DNA from 4 places in the Streptomyces sp. NPDC050534 genome. Region 4 is predicted to be linked to each of the others. Evidence: riboswitches for the same ligand, from Rfam matches in the RefSeq annotation. Region 4 holds a riboswitch; each other region holds the start of a gene.
What was found. A riboswitch is a leader RNA that binds a small molecule or an ion and turns the genes downstream of it on or off. The one in region 4 is predicted to bind thiamine pyrophosphate.

Region 1 (3,995 bases), on a different contig from region 4:
GAACTCCGCCGCCGCGGCGCCCGGGTCCTCCGCCTCGGTGATCGCGCGGACGACCACGACCCGGCGGGCGCCTGCGTCGAGCACCTGGTCGAGGTTGGCGAGGTCGATGCCGCCGATGGCGAACCAGGGACGCTCGACGCCGAGGGAGGCGGTGTACCGGACCAGGTCGAGTCCGGGGGCGTGACGGCCCGGCTTGGTCGGGGTCGGCCAGCAGGGCCCGGTGCAGAAGTAGTCGACGCCGACCTGGACTGCGGCCGCGGCGGCCTCGGACTCGGCGTGCGTCGAGCGGCCGACGAGGACGTCGCCGCCGAGGATCGCGCGGGCCGCGGGGACCGGGAGGTCGCCCTGGCCGAGGTGGAGGACGTCGGCGCCGGCGGCATGGGCGACGTCCGCGCGGTCGTTGACCGCGAGCAGCCTGCCGTGGCGGGCGCAGGCGTCGGCGAAGACCTCGAGGTGCTCCAGCTCCTCGCCCGCCTCCATGCCCTTGTCGCGCAGCTGGACGATGTCGACGCCGCCCGCCAGGACGGCGTCCAGGAACTGCGGGAGATCACCCTGGCGCCTGCGGGCGTCCGTGCAGAGGTAGACGCGGGCGTCGGTGAGGCGGGCGCGTGCGGTGGCTGCGGTGCCGGGCATGTGGGTGTCCCCCGTTGTCGGTGGCGTACGGGCCGCGGGCCCGCGGGAACGCTTCGGAGCTGCGGGCCGCAGTGAACCACGGCCCTGGGCCCGCGCGGACCCCGGCCCGTACGCCGGACGGTGTTCGGATCAGCGAGTTCGGCTCAGACGGCGAGCGCCTGGGCGCGGCGCTTCACCTCCGTGCCTCGATTCTCGCTGAGGGCCTGGGCGGGGGTGCCCGGCAGGCTCTCGTCGGGAGTGAAGAGCCACTCGAGCATCTCCTCGTCGGTGAAGCCGTCGTCGCGCAGGAGCGTCAGGGTGCCGGTCAGGCCCTTGACGACCTTGTCCCCGTCGATGAAGGCGGCGGGGACGTGCAGTGCGCGGTTCTCACCACGGCGTACGGCGATGAGCTGGCCCTCCTTGACCAGCTGCCGCACTCGCGTCACCTCGACATCGAGCATCTCTGCGATGTCGGGGAGGGTGAGCCAGGCGGGGACGAGAGCATCAGTCTTTGCGTCAATCTCGGTCACGGAATCAAGCCTGCCATCCCGCACTGACAGTCGGAAGCCAGGCTGGCCCGACCTGGGGGTTCCGCGTTACGCCGTGGCCGCCTTCAGGGGCCTGGCCGGATCCCCGATGCGCTCGGCGTCCATCGGCGTTCCGGCCTCGATCAGCCGCCTCCCCTGCGCCAGATCTCTGGGCCGGCCGACCGCGAGCAGGCCCACCAGACGCCCCTCGCGCAGCCAGCAGACCGACCAGGCCGGCCCGGTCGGGTCGCCGCGCCACAGGGTCGTGTCGGCCAAGGCGTGGTGGCCGGCGTACTGGACGAAACGGCCGAACTGCTCGGACCAGAAGTACGGAACGGGGTCGTAGACCGCCGGGGGCGCACCGGTGGCCTCGCCGACGATGTTCCCGGCCACCGTGCGCGGCCCCTGGAGGGCGTTGTCCCAGTGGTGGACCAGCAGGCGCTCGCCGTACCGCCCCGAGGGGAAGGAGGCACAGTCGCCGACGGCGTAGACGTCCGGTGCCGAGGTGCGCAGATGGGCGTCCGCGACGACTTCCTGGTGCGTTCCGAGCTCGATGCCGGAGCCGGCCAGCCAGGCCGTGGCGGGGCGCGCGCCGATGCCGACCACGACCGCGCCCGCGGGCAGCCGCGAGCCGTCGTCCAGGACGACCGCGCCGGGCTCGACGCGCTCCACGCGCGCGTGCGTGCGCAGTTCGACGCCGGCGTCGGCGTACCAGGCGGCCATCGGCGCGGCCACCTCGGCCGGCAGCGCGCCCGAGAGCGGCCGGTCCGCCGCCTCGACGACCGTCACCGCGCAGCCCGCCTCGCGCGCGGCCGTGGCGAACTCGGCGCCGATCCAGCCCGCGCCGACCACCACGATGTCGTGCTGCCGGGCGAGCACGGGCCGCAGCCGCTCGGCGTCGTCCAGGGTGCGCAGCAGATGCACGCCGGGGACACCCTCGGTGCCCGGCAGCCGGATCGGTTCGGCACCGGTGGCGAGCACGAGGACGTCGTAGGGGACCGGGCCGGCCTCGGTGTCCAGTTCGTGCTCGCCGGGGCGCAGGCCCAGCACCTCGCACCCGAGCCGGAGTTCGATGCCGAGCGCCTCGAAGTCGACGTCGAAGGCGGAGCCCTCGGACTTGCCGAGCAGGACGGCCTTGGACAGCGGGGGCCGGTCGTACGGCTGGTGGGGCTCGGCGCCGATCAGCGTCACGCGGCCGGTGAAGCCCTGTTCGCGCAGCGCCACCGCGGACTGCACACCGGCCATGCCGGCGCCCACCACGACCACGCGCCGCGCGGGCGGCCCGCCCGTCTCCTGCGTCTGCTCACTCACCTGATCACCCTAGCCAACTGACAAATTGTCAGTCAGCAGTCGTGCTCACTCAGTGACCTGCTCCACAACGCTGGTGCCGCTGCCGGCCTGCGACTCCCACGCCCAGGTCTCCTCCAGCCGCACCCGCCCGTCCGGCAGCTCCACCACCGTGGACACGCAGTGCCCCGAGGACGTCGTCCCGTCGCGCTTGAGCTGCACGTACCGGAAGTCCAGCCGGTCACCGGCCCGGGTACCCACCAGATGACCTCTTACGACGTCCCCGCCCTCGTACTCGGCCCAGACCCCGCCGTCCTTCTCGTGGTACGTGAACCGCGTCCGGGTACCCACCTGACCTGGAGCCTGGTCGGCGACGGGGGCGAGGACGAGGCCGTCCAGCGAGCGCGGCATGACGGTGGGCTCCCTTACAGAGGTGCGACGGGTCGGGCTAGGGTGGCCAACGTACAAGCACTCGCGGGAGCCCGGACGCACCGGGCTGAGAGGGAGGCTGGCGGCCTCCGACCGTACGAACCTGATCCGGGTCATGCCGGCGAAGGGAGGGGCTGGAGGCCCATGCCGTCACGTACGTCAGACGTCCTCGTCATCGGGGGCGGAATCATCGGCCTGGTCACGGCCTGGCGCGCCGCGCAGCGCGGGTTCGCGACGGCCCTCGTGGACCCCGAACCGGGGGGCGGGGCCGCGCAGGTGGCCGCCGGGATGCTCGCCGCGGTCACCGAGCTGCACTACGGCGAGCAGACCCTGCTCGGCCTGAACCTGGCCTCGGCCGGCCGCTATCCGGAGTTCGCGGCCGAGCTCACCGATCTCACCGGCCACGACCTCGGCTACCGCCGGTGCGGCACACTCGCCGTCGCGCTGGACGCCGACGACCGCGCCCATCTGCGCGAACTGCACGCCCTGCAAAGGGAGTCGGGCCTGGAGTCGGAGTGGCTGTCGGGCCGCGACTGCCGGCGCCTGGAACCGATGCTCGCGCCGGGCGTGCGCGGCGGGCTCCGGGTCGACGGCGACCACCAGATCGACCCGCGGCGGCTGGCAGGCGCGCTGGTCGCCGCGTGCGAGCGGGCGGGCGTGGTCTTCCACCGCCAGTGGGCCGAGCGCTTCCACGTCGTACGGGACCGGGCCTCCGGTGTGAGCACGGCGGACGGCACCGAGCTGGGCGCGGGCCAGGTGGTACTGGCCGCCGGCAGCCTCAGCGGGCGGCTCCCCGGCGTCCCGGACGAGGTGCTGCCGCCGGTGCGGCCGGTGAAGGGGCAGGTGCTGCGCCTGACCGTGCCACAGCGGTTCGCGCCCTTCCTGAGCCGTACCGTGCGCGCCGTGGTGCGCGGCAGCCAGGTCTATCTGGTGCCGCGCGAGAACGGCGAGCTGGTGATCGGCGCGACCACCGAGGAGCTCGGCTGGGACACGACGGTCACCGCGGGCGGGGTGTACGAGCTGCTGCGCGACGCGCACGAGCTGGTCCCCGGCATCACAGAGCTGCCGCTGACGGAGACGCGCGCGGGACTGCGTCCGGGCTCCCCCGACAACGCCCCCCTGCTCGGCCCGACGGAGCTG
Region 2 (3,995 bases), on a different contig from region 4:
GCACCTGCCAGAAGAACACCGTGCACACACCGATCGACTGCACGGCGCCCAGGAAGAGGAACCGGCGCACGAGTTCGGCGGAGAACAGGCGCTCGCGGCGGGAGCGGGGCGGGCGGTCCATGGTGTCCGGCTCGGGCGGCTCGGCTCCCAGCGCCAGCGCGGGCAGCACGTCCGAGCCCAGGTCGATGGCCAGGATCTGCACGGCGGTCAGGGGAACGAGCGGGAAGCCGGCGAACGCCGCGGCGAGGATCGGGACGAGCTCGGCGATGTTGTGGCTGAAGAGGTAGGCGAGGAACTTGCGGATGTTGCGGTAGACGGACCGCCCGAGTTCCACGGCCGCGGTGATGGAGGCGAACGAGTCGTCCAGCAGCACCATTTCGGACGCCTCGCGGGCGACGTCGGTGCCGGTGGCGCCCATGGACACGCCGATGTCGGCGTGCTTGAGGGCGGGAGCGTCGTTGGCCCCGTCCCCGGTGACCGCCACCACCTCACCGCGCGCCTGCAGTGCCGCCACCACCCGCATCTTGTGCTCCGGGCTGACCCGGCACAGCAGCAACTGACCCGGTGCCGCGAGCAGTTCGTCGAGCGCGGCCGGGTCCATGGCGTCCAGCCCGGCACCGGTCACGACGGTGGGCGCGGGGCCGGTCACGATGCCGACGCGGCGGGCGATCGCCTCCGCCGTCAGAGGGTGGTCCCCGGTCAGCATCACGATCCGGATGCCGGCCCGGTGGCAGGCCCGCACCGCCTCGGCGACCTCGGGCCTGGGCGGGTCGAGCATGCCGACCAGACCCAGGAAGGTCAGATCCGACTCGGCCTCCTCCGCCGTGCCCGGCGGCTCGCCGACCGGACGGACGGCCACCGCCAGCACCCGCAGACCCTGTGCCGCCATCGTGTCGTTGGCGGCGATCACGCCGTCCCGCAGCGGGGCTTCGAGCTCGTGCTCGGCAGCGTGCAGGCGGATGCGGCGGCACCGGGCGAGCAGTTCCTGCGGTGCGCCCTTGGCGCACAGGAGGTCACCCGCGGGTGTCCGGTGGACGGTGCTCATCAGCTTGCGCACGGGATCGAAGGGGAACTCGCCGATGCGCGGCGCCGCTTCCTTCTCCGCGGCCGGGTGCAGACCGGCCTTGGCCGCCGCGACGAGGATCGCGCCCTCCGTGGTGTCGCCGAGCACGCGCCAGCCCTCGGCGCCCGCCGGGGGCACCAGCCGGGCGTCCGTGCACAGCACCGCGCTGCGCAGCAGCTCACCCAGGCCCTCCGCGTCGGACACGTCGCCGGCCGGCGCGTACCCCACGCCGGACACCTCGTGCCAGGTCCCGTCGCTCCAGATCCGGGTGACCGTCATCTCGGCCTGGGTGAGGGTGCCGGTCTTGTCCGTGCAGACGACGGTGGTGGAGCCCAGGGCCTCCACCGCCAGCAGCTTCTTCACCAGAGCCTGGCGGCGGGCCATCCGCCGCACCCCGATGGCCAGCGACACCGACAGGGTCGCGGGCAGCCCCTCCGGCACCAGCGCGACCATCACCCCGAGCGCGAACACGAAGGCCGACACCAGAGGCTGCCCGGTCCACAGGCGCAGCGCGAACATGCCCGCGCCGATCCCCACGGCCAGCGCCGCCACCCGCCGCGCCATGACGGCGACCTCGCGCTGCAGGGGCGTCTTCTGGAGCGGGGCCTCGTCGGTGAGCCGGAAGATCCTTCCGAACTCCGTCGACGCCCCGATCGCGTAGACGACCGCCTTGCCCGACCCGGCCACCACCGTGGTGCCCATGAAGACGCAGTTGCGGGAGTCCAGGGCGGTGTCCGCCGCGGTCGGCTCGCCGACCCTGCCGACCGACGAACTCTCCCCGGTCAGCGGTGCGTTGTTCACCGACAGGCCATGGGCCTCGACGACCCGGCAGTCCGCGGGGACCGCGTCGCCCGCCTCCAGGACGGCGAGATCGCCCGGCACGAGCGCGGCGGACGGCAGCTCCAGGCGTTCCCCGTCCCGCAGCACCCGGCAGGTGTGCGGCACCATGGCCTGCAGCGTCTGGGCGGTCCGCTCGGCCGAGTACTCCTGCGCGAAGCCGATCACCGCGTTCAGCACCACGACGCCCAGGATCGCGAAGGCCAGCTGCAGATTGCCGACGTCGCGGGGATCCTGCAGTGCGTAGGCGAGGAACGTCAGCGCCGACGCCGCGATCAGGACGAGGGCGAAGAGGTCGGTGAACTGGGCGGCGAAGCGCCGCCATACGCCCTTGCGGCGCGGGCGGGGCAGCTCGTTGGGACCGTACGTCTCCAGCCGCGCGCCCGCCTCACCGGTGGACAGCCCACGCGGTGACCCGCCGAAGGCGGTGAACACCTCGTCCGCACGCAGCCGTTGCACCGGCGTCGCGGACGCGTCATGCGGCGAGGCGGTGCCCGTCGCCCGTGCGGTACGGGCGGCCGGGGCACGCGCTGTGAGACGACTCGGCACCGGACCCCCAGCTTGTAGGACGGCTCTCCCGTCCACGTTTCGCCGCGGGAGCCGGACCCGCCATGGGCCACCCGGCCCGTAGGAAGGGGCGGACCTGCCCAGCGCCCGCCGCACCACAGCCCCTCGCGGACATGACGAAACCTGCGAGGTGGGCTCCCTTCGCCGGCATGGTCCGGATCAGGTGCTGGAGGTCGCCGTCCGGTCCTGTGACCTTCCGGCCTCTCAGTCCGTCCGTCGATGGCCTCTTCCGACAGGGGCAGTGACTCCCTTGTCGAAGGCGGCCGTTCCGGACGGGCTCCCTCGCTCGCCCCGCAGGCTGCTTTCAGCGTAGGTCCGGCACGGGCCGCCGGCATGGGCCGGTCGGCCCCGATGTGGAGACGTCCGGCCCGTCGCGGCGCCGCGCTCAGAGCTTCGGCGGTTCCAGCCCGATGCCGACCCGTGGCGGCAGGCACAGCGTGTTGTGCACGGTGCAGGCGAGACGACCGCTTCGACCGGCGCCGGCGCCGGCGCCACGTCCGTGCCGCCCGCCTCGGTGGGCTGGTCGACGCGGACCTCCCTGGTCGGCGTGGGCTTCCGTGGAGCGTGCGGGGCGGGTACGCGGGCTCAGACCGCTGTGAGGTGGTCCGCCACCTCGAGCACGTCCGGAATGTGTGCCACCGCGTCGGTCAGCCGCGGCACCAGGTCCACGTCGAGGGAGCCGGTGAGGACGACGACGCCGTGTTGGACCTGCACGTGCACGCTGCCCGGATCGATCTTCAGTTCGTCCCGCAGGACGTGGGAGATGACCTCCGCGCGGATGGCGGCGTCGTCCCGGACCAGGGCGTGCAGCAGTTCGCTGCGGCTGACGACACCCACGAGGCGGCCCTTGTGGTCGATCACGTACACCTGCCTGATCCGGGAGCGGGCAGCGGTACGCGCCGCCTCGACGACCGGGGTCCAGGGGTGGACGGTGAGTGCCGGTGTCGACATCAGCGTGGCGGCCGTGACGCCGGCGCCCAGGCCCCGCGACCTGCGGCCGAGCAGCTTGTCCAGTGCGCCGGTGTGCTCGTCCGCGGAGGTCAGGGCGACCGCCCTGGCCAGCAGGTCGGACTCGGCGACCACGCCGACGACGCGTCGGTCGGCGTCCACGACGGGAACGGCTCCCAGCTGCTCGCGGGCGAGCATGCGGGCGACGTCCGCGAAGGGCGTGTCGGGAGCGACCCCGGTCGCGGTCCGCTTGGCGATGTGGCTGATCTGGAGGTCCGCGATCGTCGCCGGACGCGTGACGTCATGCCGGGCGGTGCCGGTCATGGTGCGCGCGGGAGGAGACGGTTCTTCGGTGTGCGCGTGCGAGGCCATGGCCTGCAGATAGCGCACCATCATGTTCTGACGGGACTCCTCGGCCGGTTTCGGGGCGGCGGTGGGCACCGAACGGCGTGCCTCCACCGATGCCGCGCCTGCTTCCCGGGCGTCACGGTCGTTCATGGCAACCTCCCGTGGTCCGCGCGCAACGCGCCTCCTATGCTCACCATCCCGCCCATGCCGTCGAAAGGCACAGGGCCGCCCG
Region 3 (3,995 bases), on a different contig from region 4:
CGAAGGGGCTCAGCGGCGACGGACGACGACCACCAACGACAGGTGCCGTAGGTCACAGTCGCAGGTCACCCCAGTCGATCTGCGACACTGGTACCGCCATGCCAAAGCCCGGAGAACTCACTTTCGTCGCCCCCCGCGGAGCCAAGAAGCCGCCGCGGCATCTTGCCGATCTCACGCCTGCCGAGCGCAAGGAGGCTGTGGCCGAGGTCGGGGAGAAGCCGTTTCGTGCCAAGCAGCTCTCGCAGCACTACTTCGCGCGGTACGCGCACGACCCCGCGGAGTGGACCGACATCCCCGCGGGCTCGCGCGGCAGGCTGCAGGAGGCGCTGCTGCCGGACCTGATGTCGGTCGTACGGCATCTGTCGACCGACCAGGGCACGACCCGCAAGACGCTGTGGCGGCTGTTCGACGGGACGCTCGTCGAGTCCGTGCTGATGCGGTACCCGGACCGGGTCACCATGTGCATCAGCTCGCAGGCCGGCTGCGGGATGAACTGTCCCTTCTGCGCCACCGGCCAGGCGGGGCTGGACCGGAATCTGTCCGCCGCGGAGATCGTCCATCAGATCGTGGACGGGATGCGGGCGCTCAGGGACGGGGAGGTGCCCGGCGGGCCCGCCCGGCTCTCCAACATCGTCTTCATGGGGATGGGCGAGCCCCTGGCCAACTACAAGCGGGTCATCACGGCCATCCGTGCGCTCACCGATCCCGCCCCCGACGGGCTCGGGCTCTCCCAGCGCGGCATCACCGTCTCGACCGTCGGGCTCGTGCCGGCCATCCACCGCTTCGCCGACGAGGGCCTGAAGTGCCGGCTCGCGATCTCGCTGCACGCCCCCGACGACGAGCTGCGCGACACCCTGGTCCCCGTGAACACACGGTGGAAGGTGCGCGAGGTCCTCGACGCCGGCTTCGAGTACGTCGAGAAGAGCGGGCGCCGGCTCAGCATCGAGTACGCGCTCATCCGCGACATCAACGATCAGGCCTGGCGCGGCGACCGGCTCGGGCGGCTGCTCAGGGGCAAGCCCGTGCACGTCAACCTCATCCCGCTGAACCCGACGCCCGGGTCGAAGTGGACCGCCTCCCGGCCCGAGGACGAGAAGGCGTTCGTGGAGGCCATCGCCGCGCACGGTGTACCGGTGACTGTCCGGGACACCCGTGGGCAGGAGATCGACGGGGCCTGCGGCCAGCTCGCGGCCACCGAGCGGTAACCTGAGCCGGTACGAACACCCGTACAGAACACCCGTACACACATCTGCATATTCCGACAGGGGAGCGCCACAGCGCTGAGAGTGCGGCAACCGGGCCGCAGACCCTCTGAACCTTGCCCAGGTCATTCTGGGTAGGAAGTTCGGTGATCACTCAAGCTGTTGCGCCCTGCCCGGGAGCCGTCGGCCATGTCCGCCGGTCCCGGGCAGGGCCGCGTCTCTTCCTGGTCAGCCAGGAGGAATTCGGTGAACAACAACAGGAAGCTCGCGGCCGTGGTCGTGGGCCTCGGGCTCGTCACGCTGTCCGCCTGCGGGTCCTCGTCCGGCAACGGCGGCTCCGGCGGGTCCGGCGGCTCCAAGTCCGTGACCCTCGTCAGCCACGACTCGTGGGCCGTCTCGAAGAGCGTCCTCGCCGACTTCGAGAAGCAGTCCGGCTACAAGGTCCACGTCCTCAAGGACGGCGATGCCGGGCAGGCCGTCAACAAGGCCATCCTCACCAAGGACAACCCGCAGGGCGACGTCTTCTTCGGCGTCGACAACACCCTGCTCTCGCGGGCGCTCGACAACGGCCTCTTCCAGTCGTACGAGGCGAAGGGCTCCGACATGATCCTGCCGGAGTACCGGGTCGACCAGGCCAAGCACCGGGTCACGCCCATCGACTCCGGAGACATCTGCGTCAACTACGACAAGGCGTACTTCAGCAAGCACGGGCTGACGCCGCCGCAGTCGTTCGACGACCTGGTCAAGCCCCAGTACAAGAACCTCCTCGTCACCGAGAACGCCGCCACCTCCTCGCCCGGCCTCGGCTTCCTGCTCGGCACGGCCGCCAAGTACGGCGACGCCGGCTGGCAGGGCTACTGGAAGAAGCTCAAGGCGAACGGTGTGAAGGTCGTCGACGGCTGGGAGCAGGCCTACAACCAGGAGTTCTCCGGCTCCGCCGGCGGCAAGAAGGCCAAGGGCGACCGGCCGCTCGTCGTCTCCTACGCCTCCTCGCCGCCAGCCGAGGTCATCTACGCCGACCCGAAGCCGAAGACGGCGCCGACCGGGACGTCGTACGGCACCTGCTTCCGGCAGATCGAGTACGCGGGACTGCTCAGCAACGCCAAGAACACCAAGGGCGGCAAGGCGCTCCTCGACTTCCTGGTGACCAAGGAGTTCCAGGACGACATGCCGCTGAACATGTTCGTCTACCCGGTGCGGGAGGCCGCTCAGGTTCCGCCGGAGTTCCAGAAGTTCGGGCAGCCGGCCAAGGACCCGGAGAAGATGGCGCCCGGCAAGATCGCCGAGAACCGTGACCAGTGGGTCAAGTCGTGGACGTCACTCGTACTGCAGTAGCCGTCCGCGGCCGTCGCGCGGGGAGCGCGGCTCGGCTCGGTCTCATGGCCGTGCCCGTCGCGTTCTTCGCGCTGTTCTTCGCCTGGCCCGTGGCCGCGATCGTGGCGCGCGGGCTCAAGGTCGACGGATCCTGGCAGTTCGGCCGGATCGCGGACGTCGTCACGCAGTCCGACATCCGGCACGTCCTGTGGTTCACCACCTGGCAGGCGCTCGCCTCGACCGCGCTCACGCTGCTGGTCGCACTCCCCGGCGCCTACGTCTTCGCGCGCTTCGACTTCCCCGGCAAGCAGGTGCTGCGGGCCGTCGTCACCGTCCCGTTCGTGCTGCCGACGGTCGTCGTCGGCACGGCGTTCCTGGCGCTCGTCGGACGTGGCGGGCTCCTGGACGAGCTGTGGGGCGTACGGCTGGACACCACCGTGTGGGCCATCCTGCTCGCGCACGTCTTCTTCAACTACGCGGTCGTCGTACGGACCGTGGGCGGCCTGTGGGGCCAGCTCGACCCGCGCCAGGAGGAGGCGGCGCGGATGCTGGGCGCCTCACCGCTGAGGGCGTGGCGGAAGGTGACGCTGCCCGCGCTCGGGCCCGCCGTCGCAGCGGCCGCGCTCATGGTCTTCCTCTTCACCTTCACCTCCTTCGGCGTGGTGCAGATCCTGGGCGGGCCGACGTTCGCCACGCTCGAGGTGGAGATCTACCGGCAGACGTCCGAGATCTTCGACCTCTCCACGGCCGCGGTGCTCACCATCGTCCAGTTCGTGGCGGTGGGCGCGATCCTCGCGGTGCACGCCTGGACCGTACGGCGGCGGGAGAGCGCCCTGCGGCTGGTCGACGCGTCCGTGACCGCGCGGCGGCCGCGCGGGGTGCGGGAGTGGGGGCTGCTCGCCGGCGTCCTCGCCACCGTCGCCGTGCTGCTCGTGCTGCCGCTCGCCGTGCTGGTGCAGCGGTCGCTGGACGCCCCGGGCTTCGGCTACTACCGGTCGCTGACCCACGAGGACGGCGGCACCTTCCTCGTCCCGCCGATCGAGTCGATCGCCAACTCCCTGCAGTACGCGGCCGCCGCCACCGCCATCGCCGTGCTGATCGGCGGTCTCGCCGCCGCGGCCCTCGCCCGCCGGGACGCGGGCCGGCTGGTGCGCGGCTTCGACGCGCTGCTGATGCTGCCGCTGGGCGTGTCCGCGGTGACGGTCGGCTTCGGCTTCCTGATCGCCCTCGACAAACCGCCGCTCGACCTGCGCTCCTCCTGGATCCTGGTGCCGCTCGCGCAGGCGCTGGTGGGCGCCCCCTTCGTCGTACGGACCATGCTGCCGGTGCTGCGGGCCGTGGACGCGCGTCTGCGGGAGGCGGCGGCCGTGCTCGGGGCGTCGCCGTGGCGGGTCTGGCGGGAGGTCGATCTGCCCCTGGTGCGGCGGGCGTTGCTGGTCGCGGCCGGGTTCGCGTTCGCCGTGTCGCTGGGGGAGTTCG
Region 4 (3,995 bases):
TGCGATGGAGAAGAGCAGCAGCAACGGCAGTGCGGCGCCCGCGTAGGCGAGGACGAGGGTGTTGACGACGGACGCGATGTGGTCCCGGCCGATGCGGATGCCGGCCCGGTACAGCCCTCGCCAGCCCATCGAGGGGTTGGCCTCGTGCAGCTCCCAGACCGCCGAGGTCTGGGTGACCGTCACATCGTCGAGGACGCCGAGCGAGCCGATGATGACGCCCGCGAGCAGCAGGCCGCTCATGTCGATCGACGGATACAGGCCGTGGATGAGGCCGGTGCTGTCGTCCGTGTTGCCGGTGAGCGCGGCCCAGCCGATGAACCCGGAGCCGAGCACACCGATCAGCACGAGCGAGAGCAGCGTGCCGAGCACCGCCACGGATGTACGGGCGGACAGGCCGTGGCACATGTAGAGGGCGAGCAGCATGATGGCGCTCGACCCGATCACCGCCACGAGCAGCGGGTTCGAGCCCTGGAGGATCGCGGGCAGGATGAAGAAGGTCAGCACCATGAAGCTGACGGCCAGCGCGACCAGCGCCATGAGACCGCGCATCCGGCCCACCACCACGACGGCGAGCGCGAAGATGCCGGCGAGCAGCGCCATGGGGAACCGGCGGTTCACATCGGTGACCGAGTACTGCAGGGCCTTGGGGGCGGAAGGCTCGTAGGCAGCCACGACCTTCTCGCCCCCGTGCAACTGCCGCGGCTGGTCCGGCTGCACGATCTCGGTGAACGTACGGCCCTTGTCCTTGCCGGTGTCGACGCGGATCGTCGCCTTCTTGCAGGTGCCCTTCTCCTGCTGCTGGCCGGAGGAGCCGGCGGTGCCGGAGGCGTCGCCGGCCGGGGCCTGGCCGGAGGCGTTCGCCGACTTGCAGCTCACGTCCACGACCTTGGTGACCGTCGCCTGCTGCGTCTGCCGGTCGAAGCCCACGCCGGTGCGCTGGTGGGCCGGGGCACCGCCGGGCCACAGCACCACGAGCCCGACCACCACGGCCGCGGTGAACGGGATGAGGACCGCCGCGATGACCTTGCGCAGGTGCTTGGAGACGGGCGCCGCCGGACCGTGGCTGTGCGAGTGACCGTGGCCGCCACCATGACCGCGGCCGGCATCGGAGCCGGGGCCATGGCCGGGCTCAGCATGGTGCTCGTGCCCACCACCAGGGCCGGCACCGGCATAAGCGCCGGGACCGCCGCCAGGACCAGCACCGGCAGAAGGACCGTCTCCATGGCCGCCGTGGGAGCCGTGCCCATGAGGCGGCTCCGGGGATGGATAGGGGTGCTGGCGTGTCGTGGTCACCGCCCGATCATCGCAAGAACGCCGGGGCCCCCTGTTCAGCTCGCCGGAATTGACGCTAGCGTGGAGGCACCTTTGCACACGCGGGAGCTCGGAGCACCGGGCTGAGAGGGCGCTGACCTCCGTCCCTGCGATGTTTCACGTGGAACATCACCGAAGTCGGGTGATGTTCCCCACGAGACGTCGACAGACGGATATCGCTGCGTCGACCGCCGAACCTGTTACCGGGTAATGCCGGCGTAGGGAGTAGGTCTCATGACCAACAAGGACGCACGCACGCCTGCCTCCAACCAGGACGAACTGCCCCTTCAGGGCGAACAGTCCGGTGAGCAGTCCGCGGAGGCCGGGAAGTCCATCGGCTGGCACAAGGCGTATGTCGAGGGCTCGCGCCCCGATCTGCGGGTGCCGGTCCGTCAGGTGCACCTCACCAACGGGCAGTCGGTCACGCTGTACGACACATCCGGCCCGTACACCGATCCGTCCACCCCAACCGACGTCCGCAGGGGGCTCCCCCCGCTGCGGGAGAACTGGATCGTCGCCCGCGGCGACACCGAGGAGTACGCGGGCCGCCCCGTCCGCCCGGAGGACGACGGCATCAAGCACACCTCGCCGCGCGGCGGGCTGCGCAACCTCGACGCGGTCTTTCCCGGACGTCCACGCCAGCCGCGGCGCGGACGCGAGGGTACGGCGGTGACCCAGCTCGCGTACGCGCGCCAGGGTGAGATCACGCCCGAGATGGAGTTCGTGGCACTGCGGGAGAACGTGGCGCCCGAGGTGGTCCGCGAAGAGATCGCGGCGGGCCGCGCGGTGCTGCCGGCCAACGTCAACCACCCGGAGATCGAGCCGATGATCATAGGCAAGCGGTTCCTGGTGAAGGTCAACGCCAACATCGGCAACTCCGCGGTGACGTCCTCCATCGAGGAGGAGGTCGAGAAGATGACCTGGGCGACCCGCTGGGGCGCCGACACGGTCATGGACCTCTCCACCGGCCGCAACATCCACACGACCCGTGAATGGGTGCTGCGCAACTCCCCCGTGCCCATCGGCACGGTGCCGCTCTACCAGGCCCTGGAGAAGGTCGACGGCCGGGCCGAGGAGCTCACTTGGGAGATCTACAGGGACACCGTCATCGAGCAGGCCGAGCAGGGCGTGGACTACATGACGGTCCACGCGGGCGTCCGTCTGCCGTACGTCCCGCTCACCGCGAACCGCAAGACCGGCATCGTCTCGCGCGGCGGCTCGATCATGGCCGCGTGGTGCCTCGCGCACCACAAGGAGTCGTTCCTGTACGAGAACTTCGAGGAGCTCTGCGAGATCCTCGCCGCCTACGACGTCACGTACTCGCTGGGCGACGGCCTACGGCCGGGTTCGATCGCGGACGCCAACGACGAGGCGCAGTTCGCCGAGTTGCGCACGCTCGGGGAACTCAACACGATCGCCAAGCGTTTCAACGTACAGACCATGATCGAGGGCCCGGGACACGTCCCGATGCACAAGATCAAGGAGAACATCGACCTTCAGCAGGAGATCTGCGATGAAGCTCCGTTCTATACGCTCGGCCCGCTGACCACGGACGTCGCGCCGGCGTACGACCACATCACCTCCGGTATCGGTGCCGCGATGATCGCCTGGTGGGGCACGGCCATGCTCTGCTACGTGACGCCCAAGGAGCACCTGGGCCTGCCCAACCGTGACGACGTCAAGACCGGCGTCATCACCTACAAGATCGCCGCCCATGCGGCCGACCTCGCCAAGGGGCACCCCGGCGCCCAGGATTGGGACGACGCGCTGTCCGACGCCCGCTTCGAGTTCCGGTGGGAGGACCAGTTCAACCTCGCTCTGGACCCGGACACGGCACGGGAGTTCCACGACGAGACCCTCCCGGCCGAGCCGGCCAAGACCGCCCACTTCTGCTCGATGTGCGGGCCGAAGTTCTGCTCGATGAAGATCAGCCACAGCATCACGGAGCGGTTCGGTGGTGCGGCGGCAGAGGGGGCGTCACCGGAGGAGGTCGCGGACGGGATGCTGCAGAAGTCGAAGGAGTTCGCGGCGAGCGGGAACCGGGTGTATCTGCCGATCGCCGATTGACGACGGACCCGGGAAGTGCGCCGGAGCTCTGCGAGGCAGGCTCCGGCGCCTGCGGGCAGTCGAGTTCGACGGACCTGTGACACGTATGCGGCAGTTCCGTTCCCGGTGGGGGCGTTGGGCGGGACAATGGCACCGGGCCCACATCCCCGGCTGGATCGTCCCTTGGCGGTTTGAGGCAAGGGGCGGAGGAGGAATGCGCGATGGCGCAGTGGGAGCGGGACGAACGACTCGCGAAAGCCTTCCTGGAGCTGGCCGACACCCTGGTGGAGGACTTCCACCTGGTCGATTTCCTGCATGTGCTGACCGATCACATGCTCGCGTTGCTGGACGTGACGGCGATCGGGGTCATCATGGTCGACGCCCAGAGGCGGTTGGTGGACGTGACCGCGTCCACCGACACCGCACACCAACTGGATGAGAACCAGGTCGAGTTCGACGAGGGCCCCGCCAAGGACTGCTGCAGCCAGCATGTACAGGTCGGCCCGGTGGACCTGAACGACCCCGCCACCGCCGAACGCTGGCCACGCTTCACCAAAGCAGCCCGCACGGCCGGATTCGCCGTCGTGGCCGCCATGCCGCTGCGCCTGCGCGAGGAGGTGATCGGCGCGGTGAACATC

Region 1: linked by a shared signal. The riboswitch ahead of thiO (glycine oxidase ThiO) and the one ahead of thiC (phosphomethylpyrimidine synthase ThiC) in region 4 are both predicted to bind thiamine pyrophosphate.
Region 2: linked by a shared signal. The riboswitch ahead of ACIBN2_RS04320 (cation-translocating P-type ATPase) and the one ahead of thiC (phosphomethylpyrimidine synthase ThiC) in region 4 are both predicted to bind thiamine pyrophosphate.
Region 3: linked by a shared signal. The riboswitch ahead of ACIBN2_RS43095 (thiamine ABC transporter substrate binding subunit) and the one ahead of thiC (phosphomethylpyrimidine synthase ThiC) in region 4 are both predicted to bind thiamine pyrophosphate.

Annotation. Positions count from the first base shown of each region.
Region 1 covers NZ_JBITHF010000013.1:211,985-215,979, forward strand. Annotated here, with positions in the region: gene thiE (thiamine phosphate synthase) at 1-633, opposite strand, end outside; gene ACIBN2_RS36345 (Rv2175c family DNA-binding protein) at 777-1,142, opposite strand; gene ACIBN2_RS36350 (NAD(P)/FAD-dependent oxidoreductase) at 1,209-2,450, opposite strand; gene ACIBN2_RS36355 (hypothetical protein) at 2,496-2,837, opposite strand; TPP riboswitch at 2,891-3,002, shown strand; gene thiO (glycine oxidase ThiO) at 3,000-3,995, shown strand, end outside.
Region 2 covers NZ_JBITHF010000001.1:931,596-935,590, forward strand. Annotated here, with positions in the region: gene ACIBN2_RS04320 (cation-translocating P-type ATPase) at 1-2,449, opposite strand, end outside; TPP riboswitch at 2,587-2,729, opposite strand; gene ACIBN2_RS04325 (CBS domain-containing protein) at 3,053-3,913, opposite strand.
Region 3 covers NZ_JBITHF010000020.1:92,555-96,549, reverse strand. Annotated here, with positions in the region: gene rlmN (23S rRNA (adenine(2503)-C(2))-methyltransferase RlmN) at 99-1,205, shown strand; TPP riboswitch at 1,254-1,361, shown strand; gene ACIBN2_RS43095 (thiamine ABC transporter substrate binding subunit) at 1,449-2,537, shown strand; gene ACIBN2_RS43090 (ABC transporter permease) at 2,582-3,995, shown strand, end outside.
Region 4 covers NZ_JBITHF010000008.1:461,485-465,479, forward strand. Annotated here, with positions in the region: gene ACIBN2_RS27515 (YibE/F family protein) at 1-1,293, opposite strand, end outside; TPP riboswitch at 1,364-1,553, shown strand; gene thiC (phosphomethylpyrimidine synthase ThiC) at 1,546-3,378, shown strand; gene ACIBN2_RS27525 (GAF and ANTAR domain-containing protein) at 3,579-3,995, shown strand, end outside.